4 regions of the Quadrisphaera sp. KR29 genome follow, and region 2 is predicted to be linked to each of the others. Evidence: riboswitches for the same ligand, from Rfam matches in the RefSeq annotation. Region 2 holds a riboswitch; each other region holds the start of a gene.

Region 1 (3,695 bases), on a different contig from region 2:
GTCCCACTGGGGCACCAGCGCGATGTAGGGGTGGCGCAGGCGCGGCAGCAGCCTGCCGAGCCGGTCGAGGTCGGCTGCGACGAGGCCGTCGGCCAGCTCCACCCGGCGCACCTCGCTGCGCGGCAGGGCGTCGAAGCGCTCGGACAGGCCCAGCTCGTCCAGGAGCTGCAGCGTGCTGGGGTGCACGGTGTCGCCGCGGAAGTCGCGGTGGAAGTCGGCGTGCTTCTCCAGCACGGTCACCTCGACGTCGGCGCGGGCCAGCAGCAGCCCCAGGACGACGCCCGCCGGCCCGCCCCCGACGACGGCGCAGGTGGTGCGCCCGGGTGCGCTCACCCGCCCATGGTGGACCCCGCCGCGGCGCGGGTCGAGCCCTCGCCGCGGCGGGTCGCGTCAGCCCTGCGGGGAGCTCACCGAGTCGGCGGCGATGGTCAGCACCAGGCGGGTGCCGCCGCCGTCGAACTGGGGGTACGGCCGGCCGAGGTACTTCATGGACAGCTCGTCGATGCTCTCCCGCCCGCCCTCGGTGGTGGCCCGGACCACCCGGCCGCGCACCTGGAAGAAGCGGAACGGGTCGTCGGGGTCGACGACGTTGACCGCGACGCGCGGGTCGCGGGCGACGTTGCGGGCCTTCTGCATCCCGTCGACGACGTTGATGATGACGTGCTCCCCGTCGGTGCTGACCCAGGTCTGGGTCAGCTGGGGGGAGCCGTCGGGCATGAGCGTGGCCACGAAGCACGGCGAGGGGTGGCGCAGGAGGTCGAGCAGGGGCTGGGGCAGGGGAGTGCTCACCGGGTCATCCTGCGGCGCGCCGGCGGCGCGCGCCGCGCGGGCCCTGAGCGCTCACCGAGCGGTCGGTCGTCCTTGACCCGTCGTGCGCGACAGGTATCCTCTCGCCATGCCCGTCAAGCAGACCGTGCCCTTCGTCCTCGACGCCGAGGGCACCGGTGTGGCCCAGCGCCTGGTGGTCGCCGGTGAGCACGAGCACGTCTTCACCGCCGACACCTACCCCTCCTTCGGCGGGCAGGACGCCGCCCCCAGCCCCCTGAGCTACCTGCTGGGAGCCCTGACCAGCTGCAACCAGGTCACCGGCAGCCTGGTCGCCTCCGGCCTGGGCATCGCCGTGGGCACCTGGTCCTTCCGCATCCAGGGCGACCTGGACCCCTCCGTCATCGCCGGCGGGGCCGAGGGCAACGCCAACTTCGAGCGCGTCACCGTCCAGGTGACGGTGCAGACCGACGCCTCCGAGGAGGTCTTCGAGACCTTCCAGGCGGAGACCGAGCGCCGCTGCCCGGTGACGCAGATGTTCCAGCGCAGCGGGCTGGCCTACAGCAGCTCCTGGCACCGCGCCCCGCTCGGCTGAGGGCCGTCGGCGCGCCCTGTTGACGGTCGGGGCGCGCCGCCCCTACCGTCGTCGCGACCATCCAGAGCGGCCGAGAGACGTGGCTCGTCGACGCCGCAGCAACCAGCGCAGTCCCCGGACGGCGTCAGGTGCTCCCGCCACGGCCGATGGAGGACACCGTGCGCACGTCCCGACCCGCCCCCGCTCTCCCCGGCGTCCTCACGCGGCGCCTGCACATCGACCTCGCCCCCACCGCTGGTGGCGGCTGTCGGCGCTGACCAGCGCCCCGCCAGCCCCCACCGCCCCCCGCGCCGCCCGACGACGGGCCGGCCGCGGCGCCGCCAGCAGCGGCGCGCCCGAGAGGTCCCCCATGTCCGCCCAGACCGCCCTCCCGTCCCTGCCCCAGCCCGTCCGTCCCGTCCAGCCCGCGGTGGCCCCGCCGGTGGTGCGCCCCCGCCCCTACGGCTTCACCACGCAGCAGGTGCACGCCGGTGACGCCGGGGTGCCCGGCGGTCACGGGGACCGCGTGGCGCCGATCCACGTCTCCGCCGGCTTCCGCTTCGAGGACTCCGCCTCCGCTGCCGCTCGCTTCTCGGGCGAGGAGGACGGCTTCGTCTACTCCCGGGTCGCCAACCCCACGACCGCCGCCCTCGAGCGGCGCCTCGCGGCGCTGGAGGGCGGGACCGAGGCCCTCGTGGTGGGGTCCGGCCAGGCCGCCATCACCACGGCGCTGCTGGGCCTGCTGCAGGCCGGTGACCACCTGCTGGCCTCCGACCACCTCTACGAGGGCTCGCGCGGCCTGTTCGAGGAGAACTTCGCCCGGTTCGGCATCGAGGTCGACTTCGTGCACGACCACGCCGACCCGGCCGCCTGGCGCCGCCTGCTGCGCCCGACCACGCGGGTGCTGTTCGCGGAGTCGCTGTCCAACCCCCGCAACGAGGTGCTCGACGTCGCCGCGGTGTCCGGGGTCGCCCACGCCCACGGCGTGCCGCTCGTCGTGGACAACACCCTGGCCACCCCCTACCTCCTGCGCCCCCTCGAGCACGGCGCCGACGTGGTGGTGCACTCGGCCAGCAAGTTCCTCTCCGGCCACGGCACGGCGCTCGGCGGGGTCGTCGTCGTCGGCACCGGCTTCCCGTGGCAGGGGCGCGCCCCCGGCGGGGACCTCCTGTTCCCGCAGCTGGCCGAGCCCAGCGCGGTGCTCGGCGGGCGCAGCTGGCTGGACCTGCACGGGGAGCGCGCCTACGCCGAGCACGCGCGCCACGCGGTCGCGGCGCGCTTCGGCCCCGTCCTGTCCCCCTTCAACGCCTTCCTCGTGCAGCAGGGGGTGGAGACGCTGTCGCTGCGGGTGGCGCAGCACTGCCGGAGCGCCGCGCTGCTGGCCAGCTGGCTGGAGCGCCACCCGGCCGTCGCCGGGGTCGACCACGCCAGCCTGGCCTCCAGCCCCTCGCACCTGCGCGCCCGCCGCTACCTGCCCCGCGGCTCGGGGTCGGTGCTGGCGGTGACGCTGCGCGGGGGAGCGCCGGCGGCCCGGCGCTTCATCGAGTCGCTGCAGCTGTTCAGCCACATGACCCACCTGGGCGACGTGCGCTCCCTGGTGGTGCACCCGGCCTCCACCACCCACGCCCACCGCACGCCGGCCCAGCGCGAGCGCGCCGGCGTGCACCCCGGCACCGTGCGCCTGTCGGTGGGCATCGAGGACGTCGAGGACCTGCAGGCCGACCTGCGCCGCGCGCTCGTGGCGGCCGAGCTGGTGACCCCCCACGCCGACAGCCTCGAGGGCGCTGCGCAGGACGGTGCCGCGTGAGCCGCCTGCAGCACGTCGGGTACTTCTTCTCGCGCGGCTTCGGCCCGCAGGGCTGGGGGCGCCCGGACTGGGCGTGGGGGTGGGACTGGCGGCGCCCGGAGGTCTACCAGCAGGCCGTGCGCGAGCTGGAGCAGGCGGGCGTCGACCTGGTGGTCATGGAGGACGCGGTCTCCCTGGGCAGCCCGGACACCCTGGAGCTGCGGGTGCGCGGCGCCTACGGCGGCCCCAAGCACGACCCCCTGCTGCTTGCCCCCTACCTGTTCGCCGCCACCTCGCGGATCGGCCTGGTGCCCACCGTCAACGCCGGTGTCACCCCGCCCTACCTCGCCGCGCGGCAGGCCGCCACGCTGCAGCACCTCTCGGGCGGTCGCTTCGGGCTCAACGTGGTCACCGACACCGGCAGCGCCCGGCACGTGGGCGCGCCGGCGCTCGACCACGACGCCGCCTACGACCGTGCCGAGGAGTGGACCTCGCTGGTCAAGGACCTCTGGCGGTCCTGGGAGGACGGCGCGCTCGCGGACGGCGACGGCAGCGCGCCCGCGGGGCGCT
Region 2 (3,695 bases):
ACGTCCTCGACCAGCGCCGGGGGTGGCACCTGCCCGGCGGTGAGCGCCTGCAGCTCGGGGCGGCGGCCGAAGTGCGCGGCCTCGTCGGGGCGCAGCGACACCTGCACGCGCACCCCGGCGCGGCCCCGGGTGGTGTGGTCGAGGGTGGCGATCGCCTTGGACAGGTGGAACGGCTCGGTGTGCGTGGCCGTCGCGCTCGGCACGAGGCCGATGCGGTCGGTGACCAGCGCGAGCCTGGCCGCGAGGAGCACGGCGTCGAGGCGGCCGCGGACCCTGTCGGTGCGGTCGTCGGGGCGGCGCGGGTCGTCGGACTGCAGGCGCAGCGCGTCCTCGAGCGTCACGAGGTCGACCAGACCGGCCTCGGCCTCGCGGACGAGGTCGGTCCAGTACCGGGCGGTGAACAGCTCGGTGGGCCGGGCGGTGGGCTCGCGCCAGGCGGCGGGGTGCCACCCCGCGCCGTCCAGCGCCACGGCCAGGTGCAGGGGCACGGGTGAGGAGCTCATGGTCGGATCCGGTCCAGCGGCCACGTCCGGGTCAGCAGGGGTGGGGGCGCATCTGTTCCAGCGCGCTCCGCTCCTGGTCCTGCACCGGCCGCGGGCAGCCGTCAGGCGGCCGCGCAGTGGTCCGACGGGCGTGCCCCGGGCACGAGGTGCGCCGGCGCGGGGTGCGCTGGCGCTCGCTCGCCGAGGCGCTGGCGCAGGCCCGCACCGCTGTACGCGCGGCGGAACGCGCCGCGCCGCTGCAGCTCGGGCACCAGGGCGCGGGTGGCGGCGAGGACGTCCACGGCCGGGTCAGCCGGGTGCAGCCGCAGGCCCGCCAGCCCGGCGGCGCGCCACCCCTGGGCCAGGTCGGCCAGCTGGGCCGGGGTGCCGCAGAAGACGCGGGTGCCCTCGGGCGCGGTGCCGGGCAGCTCACCGGCGGAGCGCTCCCAGCGCGCCCGGGCGCGCTCCGCGCTCTCGTCGACCACCACGACCAGGTCTCCGAGCAGGAGCGGGGGTGCCCCGGCGGCGCGGGCCGCCGCGACCAGCTGCTGGGCGTCGACGGTGGTGCGGGGCGCGACGAAGGCGAGGTCGGCGGCACCCGCGGGCAGGGCACGGGGCCCGCGCCCCGGACGTCCGGGCAGCGCCACGACAGCACCGGGACCGCTCGAGGAGTGGCGGCGCACCGCCTGGACCCAGCCGTGCTCGTCAGCGGGCACCGGCACCCGCAGGTGGACGCCCGCGCGGCCTCCGGAGGCGGCGTCGAGGGCCTCCACCGCGCGGGCGATGGCCGACGGCTCGCTGCGCCCGGCGTGGACGGTGGGCAGCAGGCCGATGGAGCGCGTGCCCGCAGCGAGCCGGGTCGCCAGGGCCACGTCCCCGAGCTCGTCCGCGCCGGCCCCGGCGCCCTCGAGCGTCACGAGGTCGAGCAGGCCGGCCTCGGCCTCGCGCACGAGGTGCGACCAGCTGGTCGACGGGCCCGGTCGAGGGCCGCCGAGGGCGAGGGCGAGGTGCAGCGTGGACATCGGGGGACCTCTTCCGCCCCGGGAGGGGCATCGCGCTTACCGGACGGGTGGGTCCGGTCGGGTCGTCACCTGGGGCACCCCGCCGCGGAGCGAGGGTTGCCGGTCAGCCAGCCAGGGCTTGTCGCTGACGCTCATGACCTGTGGAGCGGGTGGTTCGGGTGGTTCAGGCGGTGCTGTGGATCGGGACCAGCGTGGCTGCTGGACGCGGCGCCGTCAACACCGGGCACCCTGCGCTCGCGGAGCCGGTCCGCGTCGTCGTGGGAGAGGAGGGGCCTCAGAAGGTGACGACGCCGCGCACGCGGTGACCGGTGGCGATGGACTCCCCCGAGATGGCCGCGGCGCGCGGGGACAGCAGGAAGGCCACGAGGTCGGCGACCTGGTCGGGGCTGGACTCCCCGCCGCGGCCCGGCTGCACCTCGGCGGCCGGGGTCGGGGTCACGGTGCCGGGGCTGACGGTGTTGACCGTGACGCCGCTGCCGGCGACGGCGTCGGCGAGGTTCTTCGCCGTGACGATGAGCGCGGCGTTGCGGACGGCACCGGTGGTGCCGCCGGTGAGGAAGGCGTTCTGGCCGCTGATGCCCACCACGCGCCCGTAGCCCGCCTCCCGCATCACCGGCAGCGCCGCAGCGGCCAGGCGCAGGAAGACGACGGCCTTGGCGTCGAAGGCCTCCAGCACCTGGGCGGGGTCGTCGTTGCGGGTGGCGTCGAGGGTCTGCGCGCTCGGGGCCGCGGTGACCACGAGACCGTCCAGGCGGCCGTGGTGGGCCAGGACCGCCTCGACGGCGGCCGTGGCCGAGGCGTCGTCGCGGGCGTCCAGCCGCAGCCGGGTGCCGGTGGCGTCGGGCTCGGTGGACCGGGAGGCCACCACGGCGGTGGCGCCCTCCTCGCGCAGCCGCCCGACCACGGCGCGGCCGATGAGGCCACCGCCTCCGACCACCAGCACCGCACGACCTGACAGCCCGAGGTCCACGCGTCGAGGCTAGCCGCGGGGACGTCGGGCGGCACCCGGCCACCGGCCGCAGCGGCCCCGCGGCCGACGGCTGCGCCCTTGCCAGGTGTCACCCGATGTGGCTACTTTGAGTGACACCTCAGGCACAGTGCGCACGACGAGGAGGCGCCCGATGGCCCTGACCGTCCTCCGCCCCGGCACCACCGCACCCGCCGGTCCCCCAGCACCCCCAGCACCCCCAGCACCCGGCGCAGCGGCGGCCGGTGCGCTCGCCCCGCCAGGCCGGTCGCCGCTGCGGGTGGCCGTGGAGGTGCACCAGCGCGCCGCGGGCGCAGGCGCCCTGGTGGTCATGACGCTCACCGGCGACCTCGACGCCTCGGCGGGTCCGCACCTGCGCTCGGCCCTCGAGCAGGCCCTGCTGAGGACGTGGTCGCCCCGCAGGCCGCAGGACGACGCCGCGGCAGGCGCCTCCGCGGCCGCGGTGGCGCCCGACGTGGTGGTCGACCTCGCCGCCGTCCCCACCGCCGACGCCGCCGGCGGCGGCCTGCTGCTCGCCACCCTGCGCCGCACCACGGCGCTGGGCGGGCGCGCGGCCGTCGTCGGGGCGGACCCGGCCGTCGAGCGGCTCCTCGCCGCAGCGGACACCGCGGGCGAGGTCGCCGCGCGGGCGACGCTGGCCGAGGCCCTCTCGGCGTGGAAGGCCGCGACGCCGCGCGCGGGCACGGGGCCGCTCGCCACCGGGTCCGGCGCGAGGCCCGGTCGGCAGGCGCGCTCCGCCACCGCCTGACCGGGCGCCGCTCGAGCAGCGCGCCCCGGCCCTCGCGTCAGCCGACCCCGGCCGTGCGGCGGGCGTGGAGCGGGTGCGGCACGTGCACGTAGAGGCGCGCGCAGGCCAGCGCCAGCCACGCGAAGCCGGCCAGCACCGCCACCCACAGCAGCACCGTGCCGGCCACCTGCTGGGCGAGGGCGGCCCCGGCGAGGAACCCGGCGAGCACCAGCGCCCCCAGGAGCCGCGAGCGCCGCGCCGCACCGCGCTCCCCCAGCCCGGCCCGCCAGCGGGCCTCGGCGAAGGCGCCGACCGCCAGCGCGAGGAAGCCGAGCGCGCCGACGACGATGTGCAGCAGCCCGTGGGTGCTGACGGTGCCGGAGGTCGAGCCGGGCGGGAAGCCGGCGACCGGGTCGGGCAGCGCGACGGCGCTGGCGAGCAGGCACAGCCCGTACACGCCCGTCGTCGCCGCGATC
Region 3 (3,695 bases), on a different contig from region 2:
GAGCAGGCCGCCCTCGTGGTCCAGGCCGCCTCGGCCGCCGCCGACGAGCTGGTCGCGCAGGCCAGCGCCGAGGCCGCCGCCGCCGAGGAGGCGGCCCGCACCGCCCACCAGCGCGCCACCGAGGACGGCGACCGCCTCCTGGCGGGCATGCGCGCGGAGGCCGACCAGCTGCTCGCCGCTGCGCGCGAGGCCGCCGCCCGGGAGCGGGCCGAGGCGCTCGCCGAGGCCGACACGGTCCGCGAGACCGGGCACATCGAGGCCCAGCGGGCCACGGCCGAGGCCTACGCCCAGGCCGAGCGGGTCCTGGCCGCCGCGGCCTCCGACGCGTCCGCCGCGCGCCGCGCGGCCGCCGAGGAGCTGTCCCTGGCGCGCGAGGAGGCCTCCCGGGCCCGCGAGCTGGCCGCCGAGGAGGCACGCCGGGTGCGCGCCGAGGCGCGCGCGCAGGCGGAGAAGGAGCTGGCCGCCGCTGCCGAGCAGACCGCCTGGACCACGAGCACCGTCGACGCCCTCCTCACCGCGGCCGAGGAGGAGGCGCGCACCGCCCGCAGCCGCGGCCACGCCGAGGCCGCCGCTGCGGTGCGCCGCGCCCGCGTGCGCCTGCAGGACGTGGTCAGCGCCGCCAGCCAGCGGGTCCGGGCCCGCCTCGGCGGGCTCGAGGAGGAGGCCGAGCAGCTGCGCCGCAGCGCCGCCGAGGAGCTGGAGTCCGCCCGGGCCGAGGCCGTGCGCGTGCTGCGCTCCGCCCGCTCCGAGGCCGACCAGGTGCTCGCTGCGGCGGGTGCGGCCGAGTCCGCCGCCCGGGACCGCTCCCAGCGGCGCGCCGAGGAGGCCGAGCACGGCGCCCGCGCCCTGAGGGCCCGCGTGGCCGAGGAGGTCGCCCGCGCCCAGCGCGAGGGGCAGGACGTGCGCCGCGAGGCCCGCGCCGAGGCCGTCCGCCTGGTGCTGGAGGCCCGCAGCACCGCCGACCGGGAGCGCGCCGACGCGGAGGCGCGGCGCGACCGGCTCGCCGCGGAGGTGGCCGAGCTCACGCGGATGCGCGAGGCGGCGGCTGCCGAGCTCGGCCAGCTGTCGGGCATCATCGAGGCGCTCGCCGCGCGCGGACGCGGTGGCTCCCCGGCGCTGCCGGGGTCGGCCGCGGACCCGTCGGCGAGCGGTCGCCGCGCGTCCCTGCCACGGTAGGGGCCGCCCGTCCCCGGCGGGGCCCGCGCGGCCGCCAGCGGCCGGGGCTGGGTCCACGAGCTCCCCCGGAGGCACCATGGCTGACACCGGCGCGTTCCGCACCGTCCTGCGCGGGTACGACCCCGCGCAGGTCGAGCAGCACGTCCACGACCTGGAGGTCGCCCTCCAGGAGGCCCGCGGGGCCGCGGCCGAGCTGTCCGAGAGGGTGCAGGCCCTCGAGCACCGGCTGACCGAGCGCGCCGCCGAGGACGCCGCCGAGCTGGTGCGCCCCGAGGCCCTCCAGCCCACCTACGCCGACCTGGGCGCCCGCGTGGCGCAGATCCTCGCGCTGTCGGAGGAGGAGGCCGGGGACGTCGTGGCCCGCGCCGAGGCCGAGGCGGGGGCGCTGCGCAGCGAGACGGAGGCGCACGCGCGCCTGGTCCGCCTGGAGGCGGACCGCTACGAGGCCGCGGTGCGCTCCGACGCCGACCTCGAGGCGCAGCGCGTGCTGGCCGACGCCCAGCTGCGCGCCGAGGAGCTGCTCGACGCCGCTGAGCGCGACGCGGCGGCCCGGCGCGAGGAGTCCGAGGCCGCCTGGGAGGACGCCCGCGCCCGCGCGGCGCAGGCCGCCGCCGACTTCGAGCTGGCGCTGGCCACGCGGCGCCACCGCACCGAGGTGGAGTCCTCCGAGCGCGCCCGCGCCCAGGCCGAGGAGCTGGAGCGGGCCGAGCGCCTGGTGGCGCAGGCGCGCGACCGCGCCGACGCCGTGGAGCGGGAGGTGGCGGCCCGCACCGAGGAGCTGCTGGCCTCCGCCCGCGAGGAGGCGGCCGCGCTGGTGGAGCAGGCGCGCGAGCACGCCGACCAGGTGCGGGCGCAGTCCCAGCGCGAGGTGGCGGCGGCCGCCGAGCGCCGCGACAGCATCAACGCCCAGCTGGCCAACGTCCGCCAGATGCTGGCCACCCTGTCCGGCGGCGCCGGCGCCCCCGCGGGATCGGTGCCGGTCACCGGGCTGGAGGACGGCGCCGCGGCGGGCGAGGTGGACCACACCGCCGTGCTCGACCTGCGCGAGGACGAGCCGCAGGCGGCGCCCCGCCGCTGAGCCGCTGGGCTCAGGCCGCCGCGAGGCGGTGGTAGGCCCTGGCGTGGTGGACCAGCGGCGTGCCACCGGCGACCGCGGTGACCTCGGGCCGCACGAGCAGCAGCAGGCTGTCGCCGGCCTCGACCACCGCGTGGACGGGGCCGGCGAGGCGGGCGACCACCCCGCGCAGCTCGGGCAGCCCGGACTCGTCGAAGCCCCACGAGCCGTCCTCGGGGAAGCGGCCGGCGGCCGGCGCGGCGAACCGGCGCGCCAGCTGCTCCTGGTCTGCGGCGAGCAGGTGCACGGCGGCGCGCCGCTCGGCCAGCAGCGCCTCCAGGCTGGAGGAGGTCCGCGAGACGTTGAAGGACAGCAGCGGCGGCGCCACCGACACCGACGCCACGGAGATCGCCGTGAAGCCCACGGGGCGCTCGCCGGCGCGGGTGGTCACGACCCACGCGCTGGAGGCGACGGCGCGGAACGCGCCGGCCAGGTCGACCACGGGTGCAGCGGGAGCGTCGGTGCAGGTCACGGCGGATCTCCTCCATCGGTCCTGGCGGGAGCACCTGCCCTGCGCGGGGCTGGTTGCTGCGGCGTCGACGAGCCAGGTCTCTCGGCCGCTCTGGATGGGCGGGGTCGATGGTCCCCCGGGCCGCCCACCGGTGTCAACGCGGCGCCGGCGCGGGGAGGGCGCGCGGGCGGTCTAGCGTGGCGCCGTGCAGCGCGTGGTCATCGGCGTCGCCGCCCTGGTCCTCACCGGTGCGGTCGGGGGCCTGGCCGGCCTCCTGCTGGCGCCGCGCCGGCGGCGCCCCGCACCCTCCACAGCGGTGCTGCTGGGGGTGGTGCTGGCCTTCGCCGGCGGCTTCGCCGGCTACCTCGCCGGGCCGAAGGGCGCCGGCGGCGCCTTCCTGACCGGGCCGGCCTGGGTGGGCGCCGCGGCGGGAGCGCTGCTGGCCCTGGCCCTGCTGCTCCTGCCGCTGCGGCGCCCGCGCGCCTGACGTGCCGGCCCTCGCCCTGCGCCCGCTGCTGCCGGGCCTGCTGGCGGCGACCGCGGCCACCGCCCTGGCCCTGGCCGTCTCCGCGCTGGTCCCCGGCCTCGGCCCGACCACGGTGGCCGTGGTCCTGGGCCTGCTCGTGGCCAACGCCGGTCTGCAACGCGCTGCCCTGGTCCCCGGAACGGCCTTCGCCAGCCGCCGGCTGCTGCGCACCGCCGTCGTCCTCCTGGGCCTGCAGCTGCCGCTGGGTGCGGTGCTGGCGCTCGGCTGGCAGGGCCTCGCCGTCGTCGTCGCCACCGTCGCGCTGACCTTCGGCGGCACGCTCGCGCTGGGCAGGGCGCTGGGACTGCCCCCGGGGCGGGGCCTGCTGGTCGCGACCGGCTTCGCCGTCTGCGGCGCCTCGGCCATCGCCGCCGTGGAGCCGCTGGCCAGGGCTCGCAAGGAGGACGTCACCACCGCCGTCGCGCTGG
Region 4 (3,695 bases), on a different contig from region 2:
AGGCGGCGACCGCACCAGCGCCAGCGGCGGAGGCGGCGAGACCGTCATCCGCAGCAGCAGCCCGCTGGAGGTGCTCGCCCTGGCCGAGCACACCCTGGGCTTCAGGCCCCGGGAGAGCCTCGTGGTCGTCTCGCTGCGGCCCCCGCGGTGGCGCACCGGGGTCGTCGGCCGGGTCGACGTCGAGGCCGCCGACGACCGCGAGCTGGTCGGCCAGCTGGTCCAGCACCTGGTCGCCGACGGCGCGGCGCGCTGCTTCCTGGCGCTGGTCACCGACGCCGGGGAGCCCCCTGCCGGGCGCCCGCCCCGCCGCGGCCGGGCGGTGGTGCCCGCCCCGCGCCGGGCCCGCGAGGACCGCGGCGCGCCCGCCCCGCTGGCCGGCCTGCTGCGGCTGCCGGGGTCCGCGCGCGCCGAGCTGGTGTGCGCCGCGCTGGCCGCCGCCGGCGTCGAGCCGGAGCCGTGGCTGGTGCACCGGGGACGGCTGTACTCCTACGCCTGCGACCGGTCCTGCTGCCCCGCCTCGGGACGGTCCCTGCAGGGCAGGGAGGCCACGCAGGTGGCGGCGGAGATGGTGCTGGCGGGCAGGGTCCTCCCCGCTGACCGCGAGAGCTGGGAGCTGGGGCTGCGCCGCTCGGTGGCCGCCGTCCCGCCCGCAGCCGGCGCAGGCGCCGGCGGCTCGGGCGGCTCGGGCGGTCAGGGCGGCCCGGGCAGCGCCGCGGACGTGGCCGCCGTCGGCGCCGCCCTGGCCTCCCGCGCCCGCCGCAGGCCACCTGCCGAGCGCGACGTGCTGCGCGACTGGCGCGACCTGCTCACCGCGCAGTCCCGCCGCGACGGCGCGGGCCTGCGGCTGGCCCCCGCGGAGGTCGCGGTGCTGCTGGCCGCGCTGCGCCGGCTGCCGCTGCGCGACCAGCTGCTCGCGGTGGCCGTCCCGCAGGCGCTGCCCGAGCTCGCCGGTGCGCTGGCGCCCGCGGCGGACCCCGGCGCCGCGCTCGCGGTGCTCCAGCAGCTGGCCCGCCGGGCTCCGGCGCGCTGGCGGGCCGCGGCGACCGGCTGCGCCGCCTACGTGGCCTGGTGCACCGGGGCGTCACCGGCGGCGGGCGTGTGGGCGCAGGCGGCGCTCGAGCTGGACCCCGCCCACTCCCTGTCCGCGCTGGTGCTGCAGGCGGTCAGCGTGGGCCTGCCCCCACCGGGCCGGGAGCCGGCGCTGGGGCCGGCAGGAGGGCCGGACGGGCGGTGGTGAGCTGCCGGGGCACCCAGAGGCGTCCACATGCTGAGACGAGGTGGAGGCCCGCTGCGGGCCTGCCTATCCTCCGAGCAGGTCATGAGCGCCAGCGCGAAGCCCCGGCTCGCTGGCCGGCAACCCCCGCCCGCGGTGGGGTGCCCCGGGTGATGACCCGGTCGCTCCCCGTCCGGGGCTGCGGCAAGCGCGGGCCACGGCCCGGCGGACCGCTGGGCCGCCGCGCCCTGGCCCTGAGGTCGGGGAGACTCCTGTGAACGACGGCTGGTCCTTCGAGACGAAGCAGATCCACGCCGGCCAGACGGCCGACAGCGCCACCGGCGCGCGGGCGCTGCCGATCTACTCCACCACGTCGTACGTCTTCGACGACGCCGCGGACGCCGCGGACCTGTTCGCCCTGAAGAAGTTCGGCAACATCTACACCCGGATCATGAACCCGACCACCGACGTGGTCGAGCAGCGCGTCAACGCCCTCGAGGGCGGCGTGGGCGCGCTGGCGGTCTCCTCGGGGCAGGCCGCCGAGACCCTCGCGCTGCTCAACGTCGCCGAGGCCGGCGACCACGTGGTGGCCAGCGCGGCCCTGTACGGCGGCACCTACAACCTCCTGAAGCGGAGCCTGCCCAAGCTGGGCGTCCAGGTGACCTTCGTGGAGGACCCCGACGACCTGGAGGCCTGGCGGGCCGCGGCCACGCCGCGGACGAAGGCGTTCTTCGCGGAGACGGTCTCCAACCCCCGCTCGCACGTGCTCGACATCGCGGGCGTCTCCGGCGTCGCGCACGAGGTGGGCGTGCCGCTCGTCGTCGACAACACCGTGGCCACCCCGTACCTGCTGCGCCCGCTCGAGCACGGCGCCGACGTCGTGGTGCACTCGGCGACGAAGTACCTCGGCGGCCACGGCACGGCCATCGCCGGCGTCATCGTCGACGGCGGGCGCTTCGACTACGGCCAGGGCGAGCGGTTCCCCGGCTTCACCACCCCCGACGACAGCTACAACGGCCTCGTCTACGCCCGCGACCTCGGGGTCGGCAGCCCCCTGGGGGCCAACCTGTCCTACGTCCTCAAGGCGCGTGTGCAGCTGCTGCGCGACCTCGGCGCGTCGCTGGCCCCCTTCAACAGCTTCCTCATCGCCCAGGGCCTGGAGACCCTCAGCCTGCGCATGGAGCGGCACGTGGCCAACGCCACCCGCGTGGCGCACTGGCTCGAGGAGCGCCCGGAGGTGCTCTCGGTCTCCTACGCCGGCCTGCCCTCCAGCCCCTGGTACGAGCGGGCCCAGCGGCTGCTGCCGCGCGGCGTCGGCGCGGTGGTCGCCTTCGAGATCGACGGCGGCGCCGAGGCCGGGCGCCGGTTCGTGGAGGGCCTGTCGCTGCACAGCCACGTCGCCAACATCGGCGACGTGCGCAGCCTGGTCATCCACCCCGCCTCGACCACGCACAGCCAGCTCGACGCCGAGCAGCAGCGCGCCGCCGGGGTGACCCCGGGCCTGGTGCGCCTCGCCGTCGGGCTGGAGGGCGTCGAGGACGTCCTGGCCGACCTCGAGGCCGGCTTCACCGCGGCCAAGGGCGCATGAGCGGCGCCGCCCGCGGGCAGGTCCCCGCCCCACCCGGCCCCGCGCTGCCCCCGGTCTCCGGCGGGTGGCGCGAGGGCGACCCCGTCGGCGACCGCCGGTTCGCCGACCTGGGGCCGCTCGCGCTGGAGGCCGGAGGCTCCCTGCCCGCGGTGCGGCTGGCCTACGAGACCTGGGGGCGCCTGAGCCCCGAGCGCGACAACGCCGTGCTGGTCTGCCACGCCCTGACCGCCGACAGCCACGTCGTGGGGCCGGCCGGTCCCGGCCACCCCACGCCCGGCTGGTGGTCGGAGCTGGTCGGGCCGGGCCTGGCGATCGACACCGACAGGTGGTTCGTGGTGGCCCCCAACGTGCTCGGCGGGTGCCAGGGCAGCACCGGCCCCTCCTCGGCGGCGCCCGACGGCCGCCCGTGGGGCAGCCGCTTCCCCTACCTCACCATCCGCGACCAGGTGGCCGCCGAGAGCGCCCTCGGCGAGGCGCTCGGGGTGCGGCGGTGGGCCGCCGTGGTCGGCGGGTCGATGGGCGGGATGCGCGCCGTGGAGCACGCCGCCTCCCACCCGGACCAGGTGGAGCGGCTGCTGGCGGTGGCCACGACGGCACGGGCGACCGCCGACCAGATCGCCTGGTGCGCCTCGCAGCTGGCGGCCGTGCGCGCCGACCCGGGCTGGGCCGGGGGGGACTACCACGGCGCCGACCCCGGCGAGGGCCCGCACCGGGGCCTGGGGCTGGCCCGCATGGTGGCCCACACCACCTACCGGTCCGCTGCGGAGCTGGACGCCCGCTTCGGGCGCTCGGCGCAGCCGGGGGAGCAGCCCCTGGGCGGCGGAGGCCGCTTCGCGGTGGAGTCCTACCTGCAGCACCACGCCGACAAGCTCGTCCGCCGCTTCGACGCCGGCT

The links. Region 2 has a riboswitch for S-adenosylmethionine ahead of ACUN9U_RS09885 (hypothetical protein). Riboswitches for the same ligand answer to the same signal wherever they lie in the genome.
Region 1: another riboswitch for S-adenosylmethionine. It lies ahead of ACUN9U_RS12000 (O-acetylhomoserine aminocarboxypropyltransferase/cysteine synthase family protein); the one in region 2 lies ahead of ACUN9U_RS09885 (hypothetical protein).
Region 3: another riboswitch for S-adenosylmethionine. It lies ahead of ACUN9U_RS12110 (flavin reductase family protein); the one in region 2 lies ahead of ACUN9U_RS09885 (hypothetical protein).
Region 4: another riboswitch for S-adenosylmethionine. It lies ahead of ACUN9U_RS08885 (bifunctional o-acetylhomoserine/o-acetylserine sulfhydrylase); the one in region 2 lies ahead of ACUN9U_RS09885 (hypothetical protein).

What each region holds. Positions count from the first base shown of each region.
Region 1 is NZ_JBQXXG010000012.1:10,329-14,023, forward strand. It holds gene ACUN9U_RS11985 (FAD-dependent oxidoreductase) at 1-333, opposite strand, end outside; gene ACUN9U_RS11990 (TIGR03618 family F420-dependent PPOX class oxidoreductase) at 391-789, opposite strand; gene ACUN9U_RS11995 (OsmC family protein) at 896-1,360, shown strand; SAM riboswitch class I at 1,415-1,513, shown strand; gene ACUN9U_RS12000 (O-acetylhomoserine aminocarboxypropyltransferase/cysteine synthase family protein) at 1,710-3,146, shown strand; gene ACUN9U_RS12005 (LLM class flavin-dependent oxidoreductase) at 3,143-3,695, shown strand, end outside.
Region 2 is NZ_JBQXXG010000009.1:12,109-15,803, reverse strand. It holds gene ACUN9U_RS09890 (LLM class flavin-dependent oxidoreductase) at 1-503, opposite strand, end outside; gene ACUN9U_RS09885 (hypothetical protein) at 605-1,504, opposite strand; SAM riboswitch class IV at 1,532-1,643, opposite strand; gene ACUN9U_RS09880 (SDR family oxidoreductase) at 1,779-2,474, opposite strand; gene ACUN9U_RS09875 (STAS domain-containing protein) at 2,626-3,240, shown strand; gene ACUN9U_RS09870 (DUF998 domain-containing protein) at 3,278-3,695, opposite strand, start outside.
Region 3 is NZ_JBQXXG010000012.1:34,526-38,220, reverse strand. It holds gene ACUN9U_RS12120 (hypothetical protein) at 1-1,176, shown strand, start outside; gene ACUN9U_RS12115 (DivIVA domain-containing protein) at 1,253-2,254, shown strand; gene ACUN9U_RS12110 (flavin reductase family protein) at 2,265-2,762, opposite strand; SAM riboswitch class I at 2,772-2,863, opposite strand; gene ACUN9U_RS12105 (hypothetical protein) at 2,947-3,228, shown strand; gene ACUN9U_RS12100 (YeiH family protein) at 3,230-3,695, shown strand, end outside.
Region 4 is NZ_JBQXXG010000007.1:189,781-193,475, reverse strand. It holds gene ACUN9U_RS08890 (DUF4192 family protein) at 1-1,237, shown strand, start outside; SAM riboswitch class IV at 1,315-1,430, shown strand; gene ACUN9U_RS08885 (bifunctional o-acetylhomoserine/o-acetylserine sulfhydrylase) at 1,488-2,801, shown strand; gene metX (homoserine O-acetyltransferase MetX) at 2,798-3,695, shown strand, end outside.